DNA from 2 places in the Sphingomonas sp. LM7 genome. Region 2 is predicted to be linked to the other one. Evidence: predicted binding sites of a transcription regulator. Region 2 holds the regulator's gene; the other holds the start of a gene.

Region 1 (10,518 bases), 620 kb from region 2:
CCGGCCGCGACAATCCCCTTCCCTGCCGCGAAATTTGCTGGGGGTTTTTTGTGGGTAAGCGACTGACGTGGTTCATTCTGGCCGGGCTGCTGCTGGGTGGCCTGATCGGCTGGGGGCTCAATGTCGCCTATGACGACGGCACCCCCGCCGCCGCCCAGCGACTGAAGGACATCAGCTACTGGTTCGACATCCCGACTCAGATGTTCCTTCATCTGATCAAGATGATCATCGCCCCGCTGGTGGTCTCGACGCTGGTCGTCGGCATCGCGCACATGGGCGGGACCGGCGCGATCGGCCGGGTCGGCCTCAAGGCATTTCTGTGGTTCGTCACCGCCAGCCTGATCTCTCTGACTCTCGGGCTGCTGCTCGTCAATCTGCTCCAGCCCGGCGTGGGACTGAACCTGCCGCTGCCGGATGCTGCGGCATCGAGCGGTGTCGACCGCGCAGGCTTCGACGCCGCTAAATTCTTCATCCACATCGTGCCGACTTCGGCGATCGATGCGATGGCGACCAACGACATCCTTCAGCTCGTGATCTTCTCGCTGTTCTTCGGCGTTGGCATGGCCGCAGTGGGCGAGAAGGCCGCGCCGCTGCTCAAGGGGCTAGAGGCGCTGGTCTCGGTGATGCTGACCGTCACGGGCTATGTCATGCTGTTCGCTCCGGTGGCGGTGTTCTGCGCAGTGGCGCGGACGCTGGCGACGCGCGGGCTTGGCGTGGTCGGTGATCTCGCCTATTTCATGGTCACCTTCTATGTCGGCCTGTTCGTGCTGTGGGCAGTGCTGCTCGGCGCGTGCTTCCTGTTCGTCGGCCCGCGCACCGGCACGCTGCTGCGCTATCTGCGCGATCCGATCCTGCTCGGCTTCTCGACTGCATCGTCCGAGGCCGCCTATCCGCGGACACTCGAGGCGCTCGACCGGTTCGGGGTGCCGCCGCGCATCGCCAGCTTCGTGCTGCCGCTCGGCTATTCGTTCAACCTAGACGGATCGATGATGTACATGACGTTCGCGTCGATCTTTATCGCCCAGGCCTATGGCATTCCGCTCGACTGGGGTACGATGATCGTCATGCTCCTGATGCTGATGATCACGAGCAAGGGCATCGCCGGCGTGCCGCGTGCCAGCCTGGTGGTAATCACCGGCACGCTCAGCCACTTCAACATCCCCGAGGCCGGCATCCTGCTGATCCTCGCGGTCGATCATTTCCTGGACATGGGACGCACGGCGACCAACGTGATCGGCAACGCCGTGGCGGCGACGGTGGTGGCGCGCTGGGAGGGCCAGCTCGATCCGCCCGAGGCGGCCGAGCCCGAGGTCAAGCCACTGCCGGCGGCCGGTGCGCCCGACCTCGACAGCTTCGAGGAATATGGCGAGGGCCAGCCGCGGCCGTGACACGTTGGCAGATCTTCCCCGCCGCTGGATCGCTTGCATTTGCGGCGATTGGCCTTTGGCCGGCTTGGGCCACAGGCCAGGCGGTGAAATGGGTCAGCCTGGGGACTACGCGCGACGGCGCCACTTTTTATGATCCGGCCGGCGCCGTCCGGAACGGAAAACGCGTTCAGGTTTCCATTCGCGCAGTACCCGAAAGCGACACGCCCATTTCCTTCATCGCGCGCGTGGAGCTTGATTGCGAACAGCCCAGCCTTGCACTGATTTCGGGCCAGCAATTCGGCGCGGACAATGAAGTGGTCCGATCCCGAACCGTGCCTGCGAACCAGATCGAGCGCGACCCACTCTTCGAAGGTTCAGAGCATGCGCAACTCTATCGCCTAATTTGTCCCAAGGGGCCGCCGCTACACAAGTTTAAAGGACCTCCCATCGTGGTTGTTCCCGGCGAAGAGTGATCAGGCATAGGCATAGGGACCGCCGGCCGTGAGCGCTGCCTGATATGCGGGTCGGGCATGGATCTTCTGGAGCCATGCGGCGAGATGGGGGCGGCCTTCGGTGGCGCCGGCCCGGAGCACCGCGGCTTCGAGCGGAAAGCTCATCATCACGTCGGCGGCGGTAAAGTCCTTGCCGGCGAACCACGGGCGCGCCGCGAGTTCGGCCTCGACATAATCGAGGTGGACATCGACCATCGGCTGAAATTTTTTCTGCGCGACCTTGCCGAGCAGCGGCACCCGGCTGAGCACCAGCTTGGTGAACAAGGGCGGCATCAGCGAGCCCTCGGCATAATGGAGAAAATGGCGATAGCGCAGCGCGTCGTCGCGGTGCGCGGGCGCGCCGAGCCGGCCATCGGCCTTCTCGACCAGATATTCGACGATCGCGCCGGTCTCCGCGACCACCGTGCCCTCGTCGTCGATCACCGGCGACTTGCCGAGCGGATGGATCCGGCGCAGTTCGGGCGGGGCGAGCATCGTCGCTTTGTTCCGCTCATAGCGTTTGATCGTGTGGGGAAGCGCAAGCTCTTCGAGCAGCCAGATAACGCGCTGCGAGCGCGAATTCTCGAGATGGTGGACGGTGATCATGTTGGATTTGCTTCCCTCAATTTCACGGTTTTCACGGTAAATCGGCAATCAAGTTGCGCCCGAACGCAACAAACGGAAAGACCCGGCGCAGGGCAATGCGCCGGGTCTTCCGATGGGAGATGCTCCCGTGACCGCCGCCTGACACGGATCATGCCGGCGCGGCCTAACTTGACACGAAGTCGACACTATCGCGCATGCGCTCAGATGTCGTCGTCGGGCTCGGGGCCGGCCATCAGCCCCTCGGCGACCTGATCGGTCCGCGCGCGGATCGCAGCTTCAAGCCGGTTGCAGAGCTCGGGATTTTCCTTGAGGAAAGTCTTCGAATTCTCACGACCCTGGCCGATGCGGATGCTGTCATAGCTGAACCATGCGCCTGACTTTTCGACGATGCCCGCCTTGACGCCGAGATCGAGGATCTCGCCGATCTTGGAGATGCCCTGGCCATACATGATGTCGAACTCGACTTGCTTGAACGGCGGTGCGACCTTGTTCTTGACCACCTTGACGCGCGTCGCGTTGCCAATGATCTCGTCGCGGTCCTTGATCTGGCCAGTACGGCGGATGTCGAGGCGCACCGAGGCGTAGAACTTCAGCGCATTGCCGCCGGTGGTGGTCTCCGGATTGCCGTACATCACGCCGATTTTCATGCGCAGCTGGTTGATGAAGATCACCATGCAGCGCGAGCGGCTGATCGAGCCGGTGAGCTTGCGCAGCGACTGCGACATCAAGCGAGCCTGCAGGCCGACATGGCTGTCGCCCATCTCGCCTTCGATTTCCGCGCGGGGAACCAGCGCGGCGACCGAATCGACCACCAGCACGTCGATCGCGTTCGAGCGGACGAGCGTGTCGACGATCTCGAGCGCCTGCTCGCCGGTATCGGGCTGCGAGACGATCAGCTCGTCGATATTGACCCCGAGCTTCTTGGCATAGACCGGATCGAGCGCATGCTCGGCATCGACGAACGCGGCGGTGCCACCGCCCCGCTGTGCCTCTGCGATGACGTGGAGCGCGAGCGTGGTCTTGCCCGAGCTTTCGGGGCCATAGACTTCGATGACGCGGCCGCGCGGCAGTCCGCCGACGCCGAGCGCGATGTCGAGACCGAGCGAACCGGTCGAGATCGTCTCGACCTGCATCGTCTCCTTCGAACCTAGGCGCATTGCGCTGCCCTTGCCGAAAGCGCGGTCGATCTGTGCGAGGGCGGCTTCGAGCGCCTTCTGCTTGTCCGTGGATACTGCCATGTTGCCGTCGATCACCTTGAGTGAAGCTGCCATTTCGTATCCCCGTCGCTAGAGGGTTTGACCCCGCCGTTCAACTTGTGTTGTGACGCTTGTATCGCGTTTGTTCCTAAAGAACAAGAGGGGAACTTCGCATTCCCGTCGGCACCTTGGCCTGAGGTCCGGGCGTCCGCCGGGATGACTGCATTTAGAGGAGCCGGCTTTCCACGATCCACCAGCCCGGCAGCGCGATCCGGGTGGCAGCGCTCCGGCACGCCTCGGCATCCTCGAACAGCGCGAAGCACGTGGCGCCCGAGCCGGACATGCGGGCCAGCGTGACGCCAGGCTGCGCCGCCAGCGCCGCGAGGACTTCGCCGATCACGGGGGCGATGCCGCGCGCGGGGGCTTCGAGATCGTTGCGGGCTGTCAGCGGATCGGCGCCGAGCGGCCCGCGGTCGATGCCGTCCCAGCGGCGGAACACCGCCGCAGTGGAGACGGCAACGCCGGGATTGATGAGCAGCACTGGCGTATCCGGCATTCCCGCAACCGGCTGGAGCTGCTCGCCCCTGCCCTTGCCCAGCGCAGTCTTGCCGAGCAGGCAGGCGGGCACGTCCGAGCCGAGACCGTCGGCGATGGCGAACAGGCGGGAATCATCCAATGCGACATCGTGGAGTCGGGCGAGCGCGCGGAGCGTGGCGGCGGCGTCGGCAGAGCCACCACCGATGCCCGAGGCTACGGGCAGGTGCTTCTCCAGCTCAATCGCATGGGCGCCACCGCCGAAAGTTTCGGCAAAGCGCGTCGCAGCGCGCGTGACGAGGTTATTGCCCTCCCCGGCCAGCGCCGCGGCGAAGGGGCCGGTGAGGCGGAAGTCCGGTGCATCGGCCGGCGTAACGCGGAGCACGTCGCCATAATCGACGAACGCGAACAGCGTTTCGAGCTCATGATAGCCGTCGGGGCGGCGGGCGCGGACGTGGAGCGCCAGGTTGAGCTTGGCGCGGGCGATTTCGGTGACCATCAATTGGGCTGCGGCTTTAATCCGTTGGCGAGCTTGGCTTCGAGCCGGGCGGGCGCGTCGTTTTCGGCGGTGAGCGCCGCCGCGCGCCACGCGTAGCGCGCTTCGTAATGCCGGCCGAGCCGCCAATAGGCATCGCCAAGGTGCTCGTTGGCGCGCGCCGCGGCGGGATCGCCCTGCACCGCCTGTTCGAGCAGCGGCAGCGCCTTGGCGACATCGCCGCGTTGATAATAGGCCCAGGCGAGCGAATCGGCGATCTCGGCATCGTCGGGCTTGAGCGTGCTGGCGCGTTCGAGCAGCGCCTGCGCCTCGGCGATGTTCTCTCCGCGGGCGACCTGAGCATAGCCGAGATATTTGAGCGCGGGCGCCTGATCCGGGCCCAGCGCTACTGCGCGCTGCAGGGCGGGCAGTGCTTCGTCCCAACGCCCGGCATGATCGAGCGCCCTGCCCCGCAGATAGTGGAGCAGCCAGCTGCTGTCGCCGCCGTCCCGCGCGATCGCCGCGGCATAGGCATTGGCGGCGAGATCGAAGCTGCCCTGATCTACGAGCATGTCGCCCCAGGTCTCGCTATCGGCGCTGGTCGCCTGACTGTCACGAGCCAGCTTCTCGGCGAGCAGCAGCGCCTCGGCCATGCGGTCCGCGCGGCGGAGCGCGGCAACGCGTCCGGCCGCGGCACCGCGCGCGAAGGCGCTGTCCTGGCGGATCTCGGCCAGCGTGGCGAGCGCGAGATCGTCCGACCCGCCGTGCGACAGCGCCTCGGCGAGGAACAGGCGGGCGCGATCGTCCTGTGGATCGAGCAGCAAGGCGGCGCGGGTGAGCAGTACCGAAAGCTGCGCCATATCCTCGTCGGCGATCTCGACGGCGAGTTCGAGGAACATCCGCGACGCACCGAACAGCGCGTCGGGCTTGTCACGCTTGCCGAGCTGCTTGCGCAGACGTTCGAATTCGGGCCGGTCGCCGGCGAGCAGGCGCCGCGCCTGCTCGCGCGCGCCGGTTTCGCCGAGCAGAATGGCGGCATCTATCCGCGCATCGTCGCGATCGTCCGAGGCGAGTTCCGCGGCAAGCGCAGCCATTGCTTCATTGGTGCGCTTCGTCGCGATGAGCAGCAGGATACGGTGCTGCCGCGTGTAGCGGCGGGCAAGCGCGTCGCCGGGCGCGGCATCGAGCACCGCAACCGCGTCCTCGCCGCGATCGAAGGCGAGCCATGCCTGGAGCGCGGGGACGAGGAAATCGAACGGTCCCTTGGCGATCAGATCGGCCGCGCGACCGGCGCCGGCACGGTCGCCGCTGCGCAGCGCCACCGCGAGGGCAAGCAGCGCGGTATCGGGCGGCGCCACGCCGGCCTTGACCAATGCAGCCCCGGCGCGGCTGGCAAGGACATAGTCGCCGGCAGCGAGCGCCTGGCGATAGGCACGCAGCGCGACGACTTCGTCCTCGGGCGCCGCACGCAAGGCCGCGGCATAGCCCGCAGAGGCGAGATGCGCCGCGCCGGCCGCATCGGCGGCGCGGGCACGGACATAGGCTGTGGGATCGGGGACGGCCGGAGCCTGGGCGTGCGCGAGTGGCGCCCAGGCGAGCAGTGTCGCTACGCCAAGGCTACATGTTCGGATAATTGGGGCCGCCGCCGCCTTCGGGAACCACCCAGTTGATGTTCTGGGTCGGGTCCTTGATGTCGCAGGTTTTGCAGTGGACGCAATTCTGCGCGTTGATCTGGAACCGCAGATCATCGCCTTCTCCAACGACCTCGTATACACCCGCCGGACAGTAACGCTGCGCCGGCTCGGCGTATACCGGGAGATTGTAGCCGATCGGGATATCGGGGTCCTTGAGGGTCAGATGGACCGGCTGGTCCTCCTCGTGATTGGTGTTCGAGATGAACACCGAGGAGAGACGGTCGAAGGTGAGAACGCCGTCGGGCTTGGGATATTCGATCGGCGTGGCTGCGCTGGCATGCAGCAGGCTCTCGTGATCGGGGTGGTGCTTCATCGTGAACGGCCAGCGCAGGCCGATCAGTTCCATCCACATCGCCGCGCCGGCAAAGAGCGTGCCCCAGGTGTCGCCGAACTTCTTGACGAGCGGGGCTACGTTGCGGACGCCGCGCAGTTCCTTCTCGACCCAGCTGGTCTTGTACGCCTCCGGGTACGCGGCGAGTTCGTCGCTGGTGCGGCCGGCCTGGACCGCGGCGAAGGCGGCCTCAGCGGCCATCATCCCCGACTTCATCGAGGTGTGGGTGCCCTTGATCCGGGGCACGTTGAGGAATCCAGCGCTGTCGCCGATGATCGCCGCGCCGGGCATCACCAGCTTGGGGACCGCCTGCCAGCCGCCGTCGCTGATCGCTCGGGCGCCATAGGAGACGCGCTTGGCGCCTTTCAGGATCCTGGCGATTTCTGGATGGGTTTTCCAGCGCTGCATCTCGTGGAAGGGCGACAGATAGGGGTTCTTGTAGTTGAGCCAGACGACGAAACCCAAGGCGACCTGCCCGTCGGCCTGATGATAGAGGAAGCCGCCGCCATTGGATTCGCCTTCCTTGAGCGGCCAGCCCTGGGTGTGGATCACCTTGCCCGGAACGTGCTTCGCGGGGTCGATATCCCACAATTCCTTGATGCCGATGCCGTAGATTTGCGGCTGGGCATCGCCGCACAGATCAAACTGACGCTGGAGCTGCTTGGTGAGGTGGCCGCGGACGCCTTCGCCGAAGAAGGTGTATTTGGCGTGGAGCTCAAGGCCGGGCTGATAATCGGGCTTGTGGGTGCCGTCGCGGCCGACGCCCATGTCGCCGGTGGCAACGCCCTTCACGCTGCCGTCGTCATTGTAGAGGATCTCGGCGGCGGCGAAGCCGGGGAAGATCTCGACGCCGAGCTCCTCGGCCTTGCCCGCGAGCCAGCGGCAGAGATTGCCGAGCGATCCGGTATAGGTGCCCTTGTTGTGGAGATAGGGCGGCGTGAGGAATTCGGGGAAGCTCGACTTGCCCTTTTCGCTGAGGATCCAGTGGTGGTTCTCGGTCACCGGGGTGCGGGCGAGCGGGCAATCCTGGTCACGCCAATCGGGCAGCAGTTCGTTGAGCGCACGCGGATCGACTACTGCGCCCGAAAGGATATGCGCGCCGACTTCGGAGCCCTTTTCGAGAATGCACACCGAAAGCTCGCTTCCGGCTTCGGCCGCAAGCTGCTTGAGCCGGATCGCCGCGGCGAGGCCTGACGGGCCCGCGCCGACGATCACGACGTCATAGGGCATCGACTCTCGTTCACTCATCCTCTTAATCCTTGGCCGAATCTGTCCTAAGGACGCCACGCCGCGCCTGTCGTCGCGTGTGCGGGGCGTCCTGTCCTCTCCGGGATGGAGGCAGATTGACCGCGCCGTCAACTGGGATTCAAAGATACGGTATGGGAGGGGAACCAGTTCAGGATTGGCAGAAGCTGGCCGCGAGCGCGCTCGAATGGTGGCGCGACGCAGGCGTCGACATGCTTGTCGAGGATGACGCGCGCGACTGGCTGGCACGGACGCCGCCGCCTGCCGCCCCCGAAACGGTCGGGGAAGTCGTAGCGGCGACACCGGTCGAGACGCTGCCCGATACGATCGAGGCCTTCCTGGCCTGGCGAACCGGCGAGGCTGCGCCCGAGGCGGAGTGGCATACGCCGCGCTTCGTACCGACCGGTCCGATCGATGCCGAATGGGTGGTCGTCACCGACGTTCCCGAAGCCGAGGATTCGGACCGGCTGCTGTCGGGACCGGCCGGGCGGCTGCTCGACAAGATGCTCGCGGCGGTCGGCCAGAGCCGCGAATCGGTGCATGTCGTGCCGATCGCATTCGCACGGCCGCTGACGGGACGGATCAGTCCCGACGACGAGGCACGCCTGATCGAACTGGCGCGGCACCATCTCGACCTGCTCCAGCCCAAGATGCTGTTTTTGCTCGGCCAATCGGCGAGCCGTGTGCTGGACGCGACGGATGGCTGGCCGCCGAACGATGGTTTACGCCAAATTAACCAGTTCGGCACGATGACGCGGGCGGCCGTGAGCTATCACCCGCGCTGGCTCCTGGAGCGGCCGGCGGTGAAGCGCGAAGCCTGGAAGCACCTACTGCTGTTGAGCCGGGGACCCACCGAGTGATCAAGCGTACCATCCTAGCAGCGGCGCTGCTCGCATTGCCCGTAGCGGCGCATGCCGACGACGATACTGCCGACAACCGCCCCGCTTCCGCCGCGGCAGTACGCGATGGCGACGGGGTTCCCGACCAGCTCGATTCCGAACAGCGAAGCGGATACCGCAAGGTGTTCGCGGCGATCCGCGCACAGCAATGGAGCGACGCGCAGCTTCAGCTCGATTCGATGAAGCCGGGCCCGCTCCACGCGATCGCGCGCGCCCAGCTCTACACCGCCGCGAAGAGCCCCAAGGTCGATCTAGCGCCGATCATGGCGCTGCTGTCCGAAGCGCCCGACCTGCCCCAGGCCGAACAGCTGGTGCGCATGGCCAAGGCACGCGGCGCGCTCGACACGCCGTCGCTCCCCGCCGCCCAGCGGCTGATCTGGTTCGATGCCGCGCCGGTCCGCCAGCGCGCGCGCTCTATCAAGAGCGATACCGCGGCGATTTCGGTCGCGATCGAGATCCAGCCGTTCGTAAAGGCCGATGACGGCGTCGCAGCCGAAGCCGTGATCGCCAAGTTCGCTGCCGACCTCACGCCCGACTCGCTGACCGAATGGCAGCAGAAGGTCGCATGGATCTATTATGTCTCCGGCGACGACATCAATGCGCGGCGCATGGCCGAAAAGGCACAGCTGGGCACCGGTAGCTGGGTCGGTCAGGCCGATTGGGTCGCCGGCCTCGCCACCTGGCGGCAAGGCGACTGCCACGCCTCGGCGGACTCGTTCGAACGCGTCGCCACTCGCGCCACCGACACCGAACTCCGCTCGGCCGGCTTCTATTGGGCTTCGCGCGCCGACATGGCGTGCGGCCGGCCCGAAAAGGTCAGCACGCGCCTGAAGGCCGCGGCACAGTTCGGCGAGACCTATTACGGACTGCTCGCCCGGGCCGCACTCGGCATTCAGGACAAGCCCGGCAAGGGCGAGCGCTTCGTCGCCGAGGATTGGCGCGCGCTGGAACGCCGCCCCAATGTCCGCGTCGCCGCGGCGCTGACCGAAATCGGCGAGGACGGCCTGGCCAATGAAGTGCTGCGCCATCAGGCCAGGTTCTGCACGCCGGGCGACCATGCCGCGCTCAGCCGCCTGGCCGGGCGGCTCAACCTTGCCGCCACCCAGCTCTGGCTCTCGCATAACGGCCCGGCCGGCGCGAAGCCGCTGGTGCAGGCCCGCTACCCCTCGCCCAACTGGACGCCCGCGGGCGGCTGGCGCGTCGACAAGGCGCTGGTGTTCGCGCACACGTTGCAGGAATCGCGCTTCAACGCCGAAGTCCGTAGCGCCGCGGGCGCGATGGGGCTGATGCAGGTCAAGACCGGCGCGGCGATCGACGTGGGCCGCCGCCAGGGCGTGACCTATGCCGCCAGCGACCTGACCAAGCCTTCGGTCAACATGGAGATCGGCCAGTCCTATCTCGAGCAGCTGCGCGACCAGCCCTTCACCGGCGGACTGCTGCCCAAGGTGATCGCCGCGTACAATGCCGGGCCTACTCCGGTGACGGCGTGGAACAGCCTTTCGAAGGACAATGGCGATCCGCTGCTCTATATCGAGAGCATCCCCTATTGGGAGACGCGCGGATACGTGATGACCGTGCTACGCAACTACTGGATGTACGAGAACCAGGAAGGCCGCGCATCGGCAAGCCGATCGGCGCTGACCCAGGGGCTGTGGCCGAAATTCCCCGGCCTGCCCGGCG
Region 2 (10,518 bases):
GCTGATGATCTCATCGTCGCCATGCCCCCAGCCGAGGCGGAGGAGATAGTTCGAGACGGCCTCGGGCAGCAGGCCCAGCTCGTCGCGATAGGCATCGACGCCGAGCGCGCCGTGGCGCTTGGACAGCTTGGCGCCATCCGATCCGTGGATCAGCGGGATATGGGCGTAGCTCGGCTCTTCCCAGCCCATGGCACGGTATATCGGCAGCTGGCGAAAGGCGTTGTTGAGGTGGTCGTCGCCGCGAATGACGTGGGTGACGCCCATGTCGTGATCGTCGACCACCACCGCGAGCATATAGGTCGGCGTGCCGTCGGAGCGAAGCAGCACCATGTCGTCGAGCTCGCTGTTGTTCACCGTGACCGAGCCCTGGACCTGGTCGGCGATCGTCACGCTGCCTTCGCGCGGCGCCTTGAGACGGATGACGAACGGGGCGTCTGAGGGCGCTTCACCTTCGTCGCGATCGCGCCAGCGGCCGTCATAGCGCAGCGGCTGCTTGTTGGCGCGCTGCGCCGCGCGCATCGCCTCCAGCTCTTCGGCGGTGGCGAAGCATTTATACGCATGGCCAGCGGCGAGCATCTGATGCGCGACCTCGGCGTGGCGAGCCGCGCGCGAGAACTGATAGACTTCCTCGCCGTCCCAATTGAGATCCAGCCAGCGCATTCCATCGAGAATCGCGGCAATCGCCGGCTCGGTCGAGCGGGCGCGATCGGTATCCTCGATACGCAGCAGGAACTTGCCGCCGTGATGGCGGGCGAACAGCAGGTTGAACAGCGCCGTACGCGCACCGCCGATATGGAGGAACCCGGTGGGGGACGGCGCGAAGCGAGTGACGACAGCCTTGTTGGTGCCGGTATCAGATGTTGCGCTCAACCGCGCGTGCTCCCAGACTATAAAATCAATGGCCAGCTCAGCCGCCGAGGCCCCTAGCACGGGGTTGCCCGCCCTTCAAATGGGGGTGGTGGGAGCAGTTCGCCAGTTGTCGATGACGCTCGAGCGCTGGCTGGAGCGTGAGCGCGAGCAGCTCGTCTTGTGGTTGCCGGTGATGCTGGGCGCGGGAATCACCGCGTGGTTTGTCCTGCCTGACGCGGCGCGCTGGATCGGCTTCGTGCTTGGTAGCGCGGCATTGGGGCTAGGCGCGCTGGCCTTGCCCGGTGGCGGGCGGGCGCCGCGGGTGATGGCGGTTGCGGGGCTGACGCTGGCGGCGGGATGTGCGCTGATCTGGTGGCGCGCCGAACGCGTCGCCGCGCCGGTGCTGGCGCGGCCGGCCGTGGTGCTGATGACGGGTCAGGTGGAGCGCGTCGAGCAATTGCCTGCGCGCGACATGGTGCGCGTGACGCTCTCTCCGCTGGGGCATGCCGATTTGCCGCCGCGGCTGCGCGTCAATCTGGCGATCGGCGATGCCCCAAAGGGGCTGGCTAAGGGGGCAATCATCAAGCTGCGCGCGCGGCTTATGCCGCCGCCGGACGCCGCGGTGCCGGGTGCCTATGATTTTGCGCGGGTCGCGTGGTTCGCGAGGCTGGGTGCGACCGGAAAGGGATTTGCGCCGGTCGAAATGGTGCGACCATCGGCCGCGCCGGGCGCAGGCCTGCGCACGCGGCTATCGACGCATATCCAGTCGCGTATCGCGGGCAGCGCGGGCGGGATCGCCAGTGCGCTGGCCACCGGGGACCAGGGTGCGATCGCCGAAGCGGATTCGGAGGCGATGCGGCGTTCGGGGCTGGCGCACCTGCTGTCGGTGAGCGGGCTGCACGTCACTGCAGTGACTGCCGCAACGATGCTGCTGGTGCTGCGGCTGCTGGCGCTGAGCCCGACGCTAGCACTGCGCTGGCGGTTGCCGCTGGTCGCGGCGGGCGCTGGGGCATTGACCGCGATCGGCTACACGTTGCTGACCGGGGCCGAGGTGCCGACGATCCGCTCGTGCGCGGCTGCCTTGCTCGTGTTGCTCGCGCTGAGCCTCGGGCGCGAGGCGATCACGCTGCGGCTGGTGGCGGCGGGCGCGTTGCTGGTGCTGCTGCTCTGGCCCGAAGCGCTGGCCGGGCCGAGCTTCCAGCTGAGTTTCGCCGCGGTGACGGCAATCGTCGCGCTGCACGAGAGCCCGCGGGTGCGCGGTTGGTTCAAGCGGCGCGAGGAGGGGCGGGGGCGGCGCTTGCTGCGCGGCCTCGGTTCGCTGCTGCTCACCGGCATCGCGGTCGAGCTGGCGCTGATGCCGATCGGGCTGTTCCATTTCCACAAGGCCGGGATCTACGGCGCGCTCGCCAACATCGTCGCGATCCCGCTGACTACCTTCGTGATCATGCCGCTCGAGGCGTTGGCGCTGGCGCTGGATGTCGCCGGGATCGGAGCGCCAGTCTGGTGGCTGACGGCGCGGTCGCTTGAGCTGCTGCTATGGCTCGCGCATGTCACGGCCTCGGCGCCCGGCGCGGTCGCGGCGCTGCCGGCGATGCCGGGCGGTGCCTATGCGCTTATCGTCGTCGGCGGTCTCTGGGTTGCGCTGTGGCGGACGGGGGTGCGCTGGGCGGGCGTCGCGCCCTTTGCCGCCGGCCTGGCCTGGGCGCTGCTGACGCCGGCGCCCGACTTGCTGGTGACCGGCGACGGCCGGCACCTCGCGATCCGCACCGCAGACGGCGCGATGGCGCTGCTGCGAGACCGTGCGGGTGACTATACGCGATCGATGCTCGGCGAAAATAGCGGTGCGGAGGAGGAGCTTGCGCTGCTGTCGGAGGCACCGGAAGCGCGGTGTAGTCCCGATCTGTGCCTGGTCGAGGTGCGTTCGCCGACTCGGCGCTGGCGCGTGCTCGCCACGCGCAGCGGCTATCTGGTGCTGTGGCGCGAGATGATGGCGCATTGCAGCGCGGCCGACGTCGTAGTGAGCGACCGCCGCTTGCCCCCGGGCTGCACGCCGCGTTGGCTGCGGCTCGACCGCGAGACTCTGGCCCGGACCGGCGGCGTCGCGATCACCTTCGCCGACGCGGGTGTGCGCACCGTGCGGAGTGGCGGATCGCATCCCTGGCTTACCCCACTGACGGTACAGCCGCCGTTCGTGCGACGCGAGACGCCACAATGAGTGGTTCAGGACAGCGGGGGAATGACGATGGCCATGTCGGCTTTCACTCGGTCGAGGGCGACCAGCGTTCGATAATGGGCGATGCTGTCATTCTCGGCAAACAGGCGGCGTGACAGTGCTTCGTAGCTCCGCATGTCGGCTGTCACGATTACCAGTACGAAGCTGACGCCGCCGGTGACGAAATAGCATTGCTGGACTTCGGGTGTGTCGCGGAACAGCGTCTTCGCCGCATCGACGCTCCTCGCGCGCTCGTCGTGCAGCCGAACCTCCACGATCGCCGTAATCCCGAGCCTTACCGCTTCGGGCTCGACGATCGCGACGTTGGCGGCAATCACTCCGGCTGCCTCCATCGCGGCGATCCGCCGTTGAACGGCTGCAGCGGACAGGTTGACGGCTTCGGCGATCTGGCGCTGCGGGGTCTTGTTGTCCCGCTGGACGATGCGCAGGATAGCGCGGTCGAAAGGGTCGAGCTTGCGGGGCGCGGGGTGGATGGGTTCGACCATCGCCGAGTATTTGTTGCATTTTTGCCGGCAAGCAAGAGCGCTCCGCTCGCTGGAGCGATGATATCACTCGCCAGATTGTGTTGGCGGAGACAGGAAATGAACATCGCCGAGAGGCGCCCCGCCTGTGCCACGTCGATTCTGCCGGGCATACTGTGCGGTGCCGGAGCCGGAGCGCTGTGGGGCCTGGTCTTCCTCGCCCCGGAGCTGATCCGCGCGTTCAGTCCGCTCGAAATGACGATCGGGCGGTATCTCGCCTTCGGGGCGATCTCGTGCGTGCTGATCGCGCCGCGCTGGCAGGGGCTGGCGGCGAAGCTCGGGCGGCGCGAATGGCTGGGGCTGGTTTGGCTCGCGCTTGCCGGGAACACTTTATACTATCTGCTCCTGTCGGCCGCGGTGCTGACGGGCGGGATTGCGCTGACCTCGCTCGTCATCGGATTCCTGCCGGTCGCGGTAACGATCATCGGCAGTCGGGACGGCGATGCGGTGCCGCTCGGCAAACTGGTCCCGTCGCTGCTGCTTGGCGCTGCGGGAGCGATCTGCATCGGCTGGCAGGCAGTCCTGCCGACGCACGATCGAGATGCTTCTTCCTGGTTCGGCCTGCTCTGCGCGATCGGCGCGCTTGCGTCATGGACTGCCTATGCGGTGGGCAACAGCCGGTGGCTGGCGCGGCTCGGCACGGTTTCGGCGCACGAATGGAATCTTCTGACCGGAGTCGTTACCGGGGCGCAGAGCCTGGTGCTCGTACCGATTGCGCTCCTCCTGGCTTCATCGGGCCATGACGGGGCCGCCTGGGCGAAGTTTGCCGGTGTTTCGGTCGGCGTCGCGGTGCTGGCATCGATCATCGGCAATGCGCTGTGGAACCGGATGAGCCGATTGCTGCCATTGACCCTGGTCGGCCAGATGATCCTGTTCGAGACGCTGTTCGCGCTGCTCTACGGCTTCCTGTGGGAGCAGCGGCTGCCGACGCTGCTCGAGGCCATGGCGTTCGTGCTGGTGGTGGCCAGCGTAGCCTCGTGCATCGCGGCGCACCGCCGCCCGGCATCCGCCGCTCAGTAGCGGCGGAGCAGCCCGGCCAGCTTGCCCTGCACGCGCACCTGATCGGGGCGGTAGCGCTGGGCGTCATAGCTGCGATTGGCCGGATCGAGCCGGATCATCGCGCCTTCCTTGCGGAAGTACTTCAGCGTCGCCTCGGCATCGTCGATCAGCGCAACGATGATCTCGCCGTCGCGGGCGGTTTCAGTGCGGCGGATCAGCGCATAATCGCCATCGAGAATGCCGGCTTCGACCATCGAATCGCCGGCGACTTCGAGCGCATAATGCTCGCCCGAGCCGAGCAGCGCAGCCGGAACGGGCAGCATCGTGCCGCCTTCGAGCGCCTCGATCGGCGTACCGGCGGCGATGCGGCCGTGCAGCGGAATCTCGACCACGTCGTTGGCAGGCGATGGCGGCGTCGACCCGGCCGAAATTGACCGCGAAGTTGATGAAGTTGACGCATCCGTCGTGCGAGTCCTGCCCGCCGGCTTCGCATCGCCGCGTTCGGGCATGCGCAGCACTTCGAGAGCGCGGGCGCGATTGGGCAGGCGGCGGATGAACTCGCGTTCTTCCAGCGCGCTGATCAGCCGATGCACGCCCGACTTCGACTTGAGATCGAGCGCGTCCTTCATTTCCTCGAACGAAGGCGACACGCCGGTCTCGGCCAGCCGGTCGGCAATGAAGCAGATGAGCTCGTGCTGCTTGCGCGTGAGCATCCAGTTTCTCCTGTCCAGAACAGACTGGGAACGTTTATGCAATGTTCCGGGAGCTTGTCAAGCGATGTCGAGGATTTCCACCGAGTCGCCGGACACGGCCGCGGCTGCACCCGGTTCGCGGACGATCAGGCAGGTCGCCCGGGCCAGCGTTCGCAGCATCGAACTGTCCTGGATCGTCGAGGCGAACACCGCGCCGCCACGCTGTTCGGCGCGGAGATAATCGGTGCGGTCGCCGTTCGGGGCGAGCGGTTCGCCGAGCACGGCACGGCGAGTGCGCGGCAGCGGATCGGCGGCGCCCGATAGCGCGGCGGCCAGCGGCCGGACGAAGAGCTGGGTAGTGACGAAGGCGGAAACCGGATTGCCGGGGAGGCCGAGCACCAGCATCCCGCCGAGCCTGCCGGCCATCATCGGCTTGCCGGGCCGCAGCGCGACGCGCCAGAAATCGATCGTGGCGCCGACCGCCCTGAGCGCGGGCTGGACGAGATCATGGTCGCCGACCGAGGCGCCGCCGCTGGTCACCAGCAGATCGGCACCGACGGCGCGGAACGCGGCTTCGAGCGCGTCCTGGCGATCGGGCAGGATGCCGAGGTCGATCAATTCGACAGGCAGGTCGGCAAGCTGCGCGGCGAGCATCAGCCGATTGGTCTCGGGGAGCTGCGCCGGGCCGATGAGGCTGCCGGGCGGCACCAGTTCGTCGCCGGTGGCGGCGATGGCGACCCGGACCTTGCGGCGCACGGGGAGGGTGCCGTGACCGGCAGTGCCGAGCAGCGCCAGCACGGCAGGGGTGAGGCGGTCGCCGGCGCGAACAAGCAGGTCGTCCTCCGAGAAATCGAGGCCACGCCGGCGGACGTTGCGGCCGCGATGGCCCGGGCCTTCGCCGGCCAGCGACAATCGTCCGCCGTCGCGCGCGGCTTCTTCCTGGACCAGCACGGTGTCGGTGCCCCCAGGCAAGGGCGCGCCGGTGAAGATGCGAACGGAATCGCCGGGCTCCGCCTCGCCGGTGAAGGCGCGGCCTGCGGCACTCTCCCCGATCACGCGCCAGGGGCCGGGCAAGTCGGCGAAGCGGATGGCATAGCCGTCCATCGCCGAGAGATCGGCATAGGGCTGGGTGCGGAGCGCTTCGATATCGGCGGCGGCCCAGCGGCCTGCGGCCGCCGCGAGCGGTACATTCTCTATCGCGAGCGGGCGGGCCAGCGCGAGGAGCTGCGACTGGGCTTGGACGACGGGCAGGAGTGCGGGCATGTTCCCGTCTTGTGCCGGGAAGCGCCTGCGATGCAAGCGTTCAGCGTGGGGCCTTGCTGCCCGAAACGAGGCTGAGGTCGCGCGGGCGCAGCGGCAGGCGGAATTCGCAGAGGATCCGGTTGTGTGCGACTTCGATCACGTTGGCGGGCCCGCCGCCGATCTCGGGCAGCGAAACCCAGAGCTGGGCGCCCGGCGCGAGCGCGGCGCGGGTCTCGAGCTCGACGAGATTCGCCGTGATGCCGCGGACGCGCGCATTCCACCAGCGCACACCTTCGCGGACGCTGGCAGGGGCGTCGAGCCGGATCGCATGCTTGTCCGGGATCATGCCGTCGCCCTCGGGATTGAGCGGCGTGGGGGCCGCGCCGGCGCTGCCCTGCGCACGCTGGGCATGGCGCAGCCACGGCATCAGCGCTTGCCAGCCGAGGCCCTCGTCAAAGGCGATGCCGGCCTGGCCGTCCTGGGCCCAGCGGACGGTGCCGTCGAGCGGGCGCAAAGCATCGAAAGTGCAGTGAACCGGGTCGCCCGCGGCAAGCTCGAGCTTGGTGTCGATGCCGACGCCGCCCTGCGAGATGTTGCGCGTGCGGGCATGCTCGACTTTGGTGCCGCTGCGGATCGAGACGAGCTGGTTGATCTCGACGCGCGGCATGGCGCGGCGCTCGGCCGGCAGGTTGGCGAGGGTGCGCGCGAGCGTGCTGATGATGTCGATCGCCGCGTCGAACACGAAGCCGGCTTCGCCGTCGGCGCACCAATCGACCTTGCCCGGGACGAGCTGGCCGCTCGCCATTTCGAGGCGCATCGGCTCTTCCTGGGAGAGCGTGGCGTCGATCTGGACGGTGGCACCGGCCGAGGAGAGGCGCTGGAGCGAGCAGGGGAAGCGTTCGCAATCGCTGACGAGGAAGGCGGCGTCGAACGCAGCCTGGGCGTCGGGCTGGTGCAGCACCGCGCGGGGCGGATCTGCCGATAGCGAGAAGACCGTCGCGGACCTGAGTGCCTGAACCATTTTTCTTCCCGTCGATCCGTAGCCGCGACTTTGCTTAAGCGGGCTGAAAAGCGGGTTAATTTAAACGGTTGTAGAATCCCTAACGGGCGTCGGCGGGGGATCAGGCGGACCAGTCTCCCGACTTGCCGCCGGTTTTGGAGAGCAGGCGGATGCCGGAGATCACCATCGCCTTATCGAGCGCCTTGGCCATATCGTAGAGCGTGAGCAGCGCGACGCTGGCGGCTGTAAGCGCCTCCATCTCGACGCCGGTTTTGCTTTCAGTCGCGGCCGTGGCGGTGACGGTGACGCCGGTATCGTCGGGAGCGAGATCGATCGCGACGCGGGTTAGCGGCAAAGGGTGGCAGAGCGGGATCAGCTCGGCGGTTTTCTTGGCGGCCATGATCCCGGCGATGCGCGCCGTGGCGAGGACGTCGCCCTTCTTGACGCTGCCTTCGCGGATCGCGGCGGCGGCTTGTGCGGACATCGTGATGCGGCCGGTGGCGACTGCCTCGCGCGCGGTGACGGGCTTGCCGGCGACGTCGATCATGTGGGCGGCGCCGGTTTCGTCGAGGTGGGTGAGGCGAGTCATCTGTCCCGTTCCCTTTGGGAGAGGGAGGGGCCCGCTCGGCGCAGCCGAGTGGGAGGGTAAGGGTGATGGCAAGAGAGGAGGCCGCCCTCACCCTCCCGCGGTTTTGCCGCTCCTTCCCGCTCCCAAAGGGAGAGGGGCAGTGGGTACATCTCCCTCACCCAACCATCGCCCGCGTCGCGGCTTCGACATCGTCCTGGCGCATCAGCGATTCGCCGATCAGGAAGCAGTGGATGTCGTGCTCGGCCATCGCGTCGAGGTCCGCGCGGCTGGTGAGGCCGGATTCGGCGACAAAGGTACAGTCCTTGGGCGCGTGGCGGACGAGTTCGTAGGTTTTCTGAAGATCAACTTCGAAGGTCTTGAGGTTGCGATTATTGACGCCGATCAGTCGCGACTTGAGACGCAGCGCGCGTTGGAGCTCGTCGGCGTCATGGACTTCGACCAGCACGTCCATCGCATGCTCGATCGCAGCCGCCTCGATCTCGGCCATCGCGCCGTCTTCGAGCGCGGCGACGATGATCAGGATCGCGTCGGCACCAATCGAGCGGGACTCCGCAACCTGCCAGGGGTCAACCATGAAGTCCTTGCGCAGCACCGGCAGGTCGCAGGCGGCGCGGGCGGCTATGAGATACTCCTCATGCCCCTGAAAATATTCCTGGTCGGTGAGCACCGAAAGGCACGCGGCGCCGCCGGCCTGATAGGCGCGGGCATGCGCGGGGGGATCGAAATCCGGGCGGATCAGGCCCTTGGACGGGCTCGCCTTCTTGATCTCGGCGATCAGGCCATAGCCGCCGGCGGCGATCTTGGCGTCGAGCGCGGCCTTGAACCCACGCGGCGCAGTTGGTTCGGGGCGCGACACGGGCGCAAGCCGGCGCGTGGCGACTTCGCTGCGCTTGGTGTCGAGGATCTTGTCGAGGATGGTGCTCATGCGAAGGCGATCCAGCAGTCGAGCAGCGCGTTGGCAAGCCCGGCGTCGATCGCCTCGGCGGCTTCCTCGACGCCATCGACCAGATTGTCGGCGCGTCCGGCGACCATCAGCGCGGCGGCGGCATTGAGCAGTACGGCATCACGATACGGCCCAGCCTCGCCCTGGAGGAGGCGGCGCAGCGCGAGGGCATTATGCTCGGGATCGCCGCCGCGGATCGCCGAGAGCGGATGGCGCGGCAGGCCGGCATCCTCGGGCGTGATGCGCGTCGGCAGCCGGGCGCAGCCGACATTGACGACGATGCTCGTCGTTTCGGTGGAAAGCTCGTCGAGGCCCTCCTCGCCGGAGACGATCGCGGCGGCTTCGGCGCCGAGCTGGACGAGTGCCTCGGCATAGATCGGTGCGTAATTGGGCCGGGCGATGCCGATAAGCTGGCGCGTGACGTGCGCCGGATTGGCGAGCGGGCCCATCAGGTTGAAGATCGTCCGCCGGCCGATGCGTCGGCGCAGCGGGCCGATCCGCGCCATAGCCGGATGGTGATGCTGGGCGAACAGGAAGGCGATGCCGAGTTCGTGCAGGCTTTCCTCCGCCCGCGCGCCGGCGCGGTCGAGGTTGAGGCCCAATGCCTCGAGCGTATCGGCGGCGCCGGCCTTGGACGAAGCGGCGCGGTTACCGTGCTTGGCGACCGGCACGCCGCACGCTGCGACGACGAGGCTGACTGCAGTCGAGACATTGAGCGTGTGATGCCCGTCGCCGCCGGTGCCGCAGACGTCGATCGCGCCGGCCGGTGCGGTGATCGGGATCAGCCGGGAACGCATCGCGCGGGCAGCCTCGGCGATTTCGATGCTGGTTTCGCCGCGTTCGCTCAGCGCGATCAGGAAAGCCTCGATCGCAGGCTCGGGGACGGTGCCGTCGAGGATGTCGGCGAAGGCCTGCGCGGCGCTTTCATGCGCGAGCGGCGAGGATGGGTCGGGGAGGAGCGTCGAGACAGTCACGCCGCCTTCTATCCCGGCCCCACGCGCCCAAGTCGAGCAAATCCTGTTGGTGCCGTTCCAAGCCGGGCCGTCACGGCATAGACGGCAGGGCTAAGCCGCGTGCGATCGGCGGCATAGATTTCCTATTGATGAGATGGGAATTGAATTGTTCGGCTTCGCACGGCGCTGGGTTAGTCATCGGAAGAACATACCGGCCTCAAACAAGCACAGGAGACGACGATGTCGCTCAAGCTTTTCGACACCATCCCCGATTTCACGCAGGAATCGACCGAGGGGCCACTCAATTTCTACGATTGGGCGGGTGCCGACTGGGTCGTGCTGTTCTCGCACCCCAAGGATTTCACGCCGGTGTGCACCACCGAACTGGGCGCAGTCGCGCGGCTCAAGCCCGAGTTCGACAAGCGTGGAGTCAAGGTGATCGGCCTTTCTGTCGATGCGGTAGACCAGCATCTGCGCTGGGCGGCGGACATCGAGCG

What was found. The regulator LexA, encoded in region 2, represses DNA repair genes until DNA is damaged. The targets are predictions, from matches to a motif close to GTTCCNCNCTTGTTCT.
Region 1: the regulator LexA is predicted to act here: its motif matches at 3,813-3,828, upstream of recA (recombinase RecA).

The regions. Positions count from the first base shown of each region.
Region 1 covers NZ_CP019511.1:1,218,589-1,229,106, forward strand. Annotated here, with positions in the region: gene BXU08_RS05685 (dicarboxylate/amino acid:cation symporter) at 51-1,388, shown strand; gene BXU08_RS05690 (hypothetical protein) at 1,385-1,840, shown strand; gene BXU08_RS05695 (glutathione S-transferase family protein) at 1,841-2,464, opposite strand; gene recA (recombinase RecA) at 2,665-3,735, opposite strand; gene BXU08_RS05705 (4-(cytidine 5'-diphospho)-2-C-methyl-D-erythritol kinase) at 3,887-4,693, opposite strand; gene BXU08_RS05710 (tetratricopeptide repeat protein) at 4,693-6,141, opposite strand; gene BXU08_RS05715 (electron transfer flavoprotein-ubiquinone oxidoreductase) at 6,287-7,942, opposite strand; gene BXU08_RS05720 (uracil-DNA glycosylase family protein) at 8,074-8,799, shown strand; gene BXU08_RS05725 (lytic transglycosylase domain-containing protein) at 8,796-10,518, shown strand, end outside.
Region 2 covers NZ_CP019511.1:603,028-613,545, forward strand. Annotated here, with positions in the region: gene gltX (glutamate--tRNA ligase) at 1-870, opposite strand, end outside; gene BXU08_RS02880 (ComEC/Rec2 family competence protein) at 983-3,064, shown strand; gene BXU08_RS02885 (Lrp/AsnC family transcriptional regulator) at 3,070-3,567, opposite strand; gene BXU08_RS02890 (DMT family transporter) at 3,664-4,623, shown strand; gene lexA (transcriptional repressor LexA) at 4,617-5,315, opposite strand; gene glp (gephyrin-like molybdotransferase Glp) at 5,373-6,557, opposite strand; gene BXU08_RS02905 (PilZ domain-containing protein) at 6,598-7,557, opposite strand; gene moaC (cyclic pyranopterin monophosphate synthase MoaC) at 7,658-8,125, opposite strand; gene trpC (indole-3-glycerol phosphate synthase TrpC) at 8,280-9,050, opposite strand; gene trpD (anthranilate phosphoribosyltransferase) at 9,047-10,042, opposite strand; gene BXU08_RS02925 (peroxiredoxin) at 10,262-10,518, shown strand, end outside.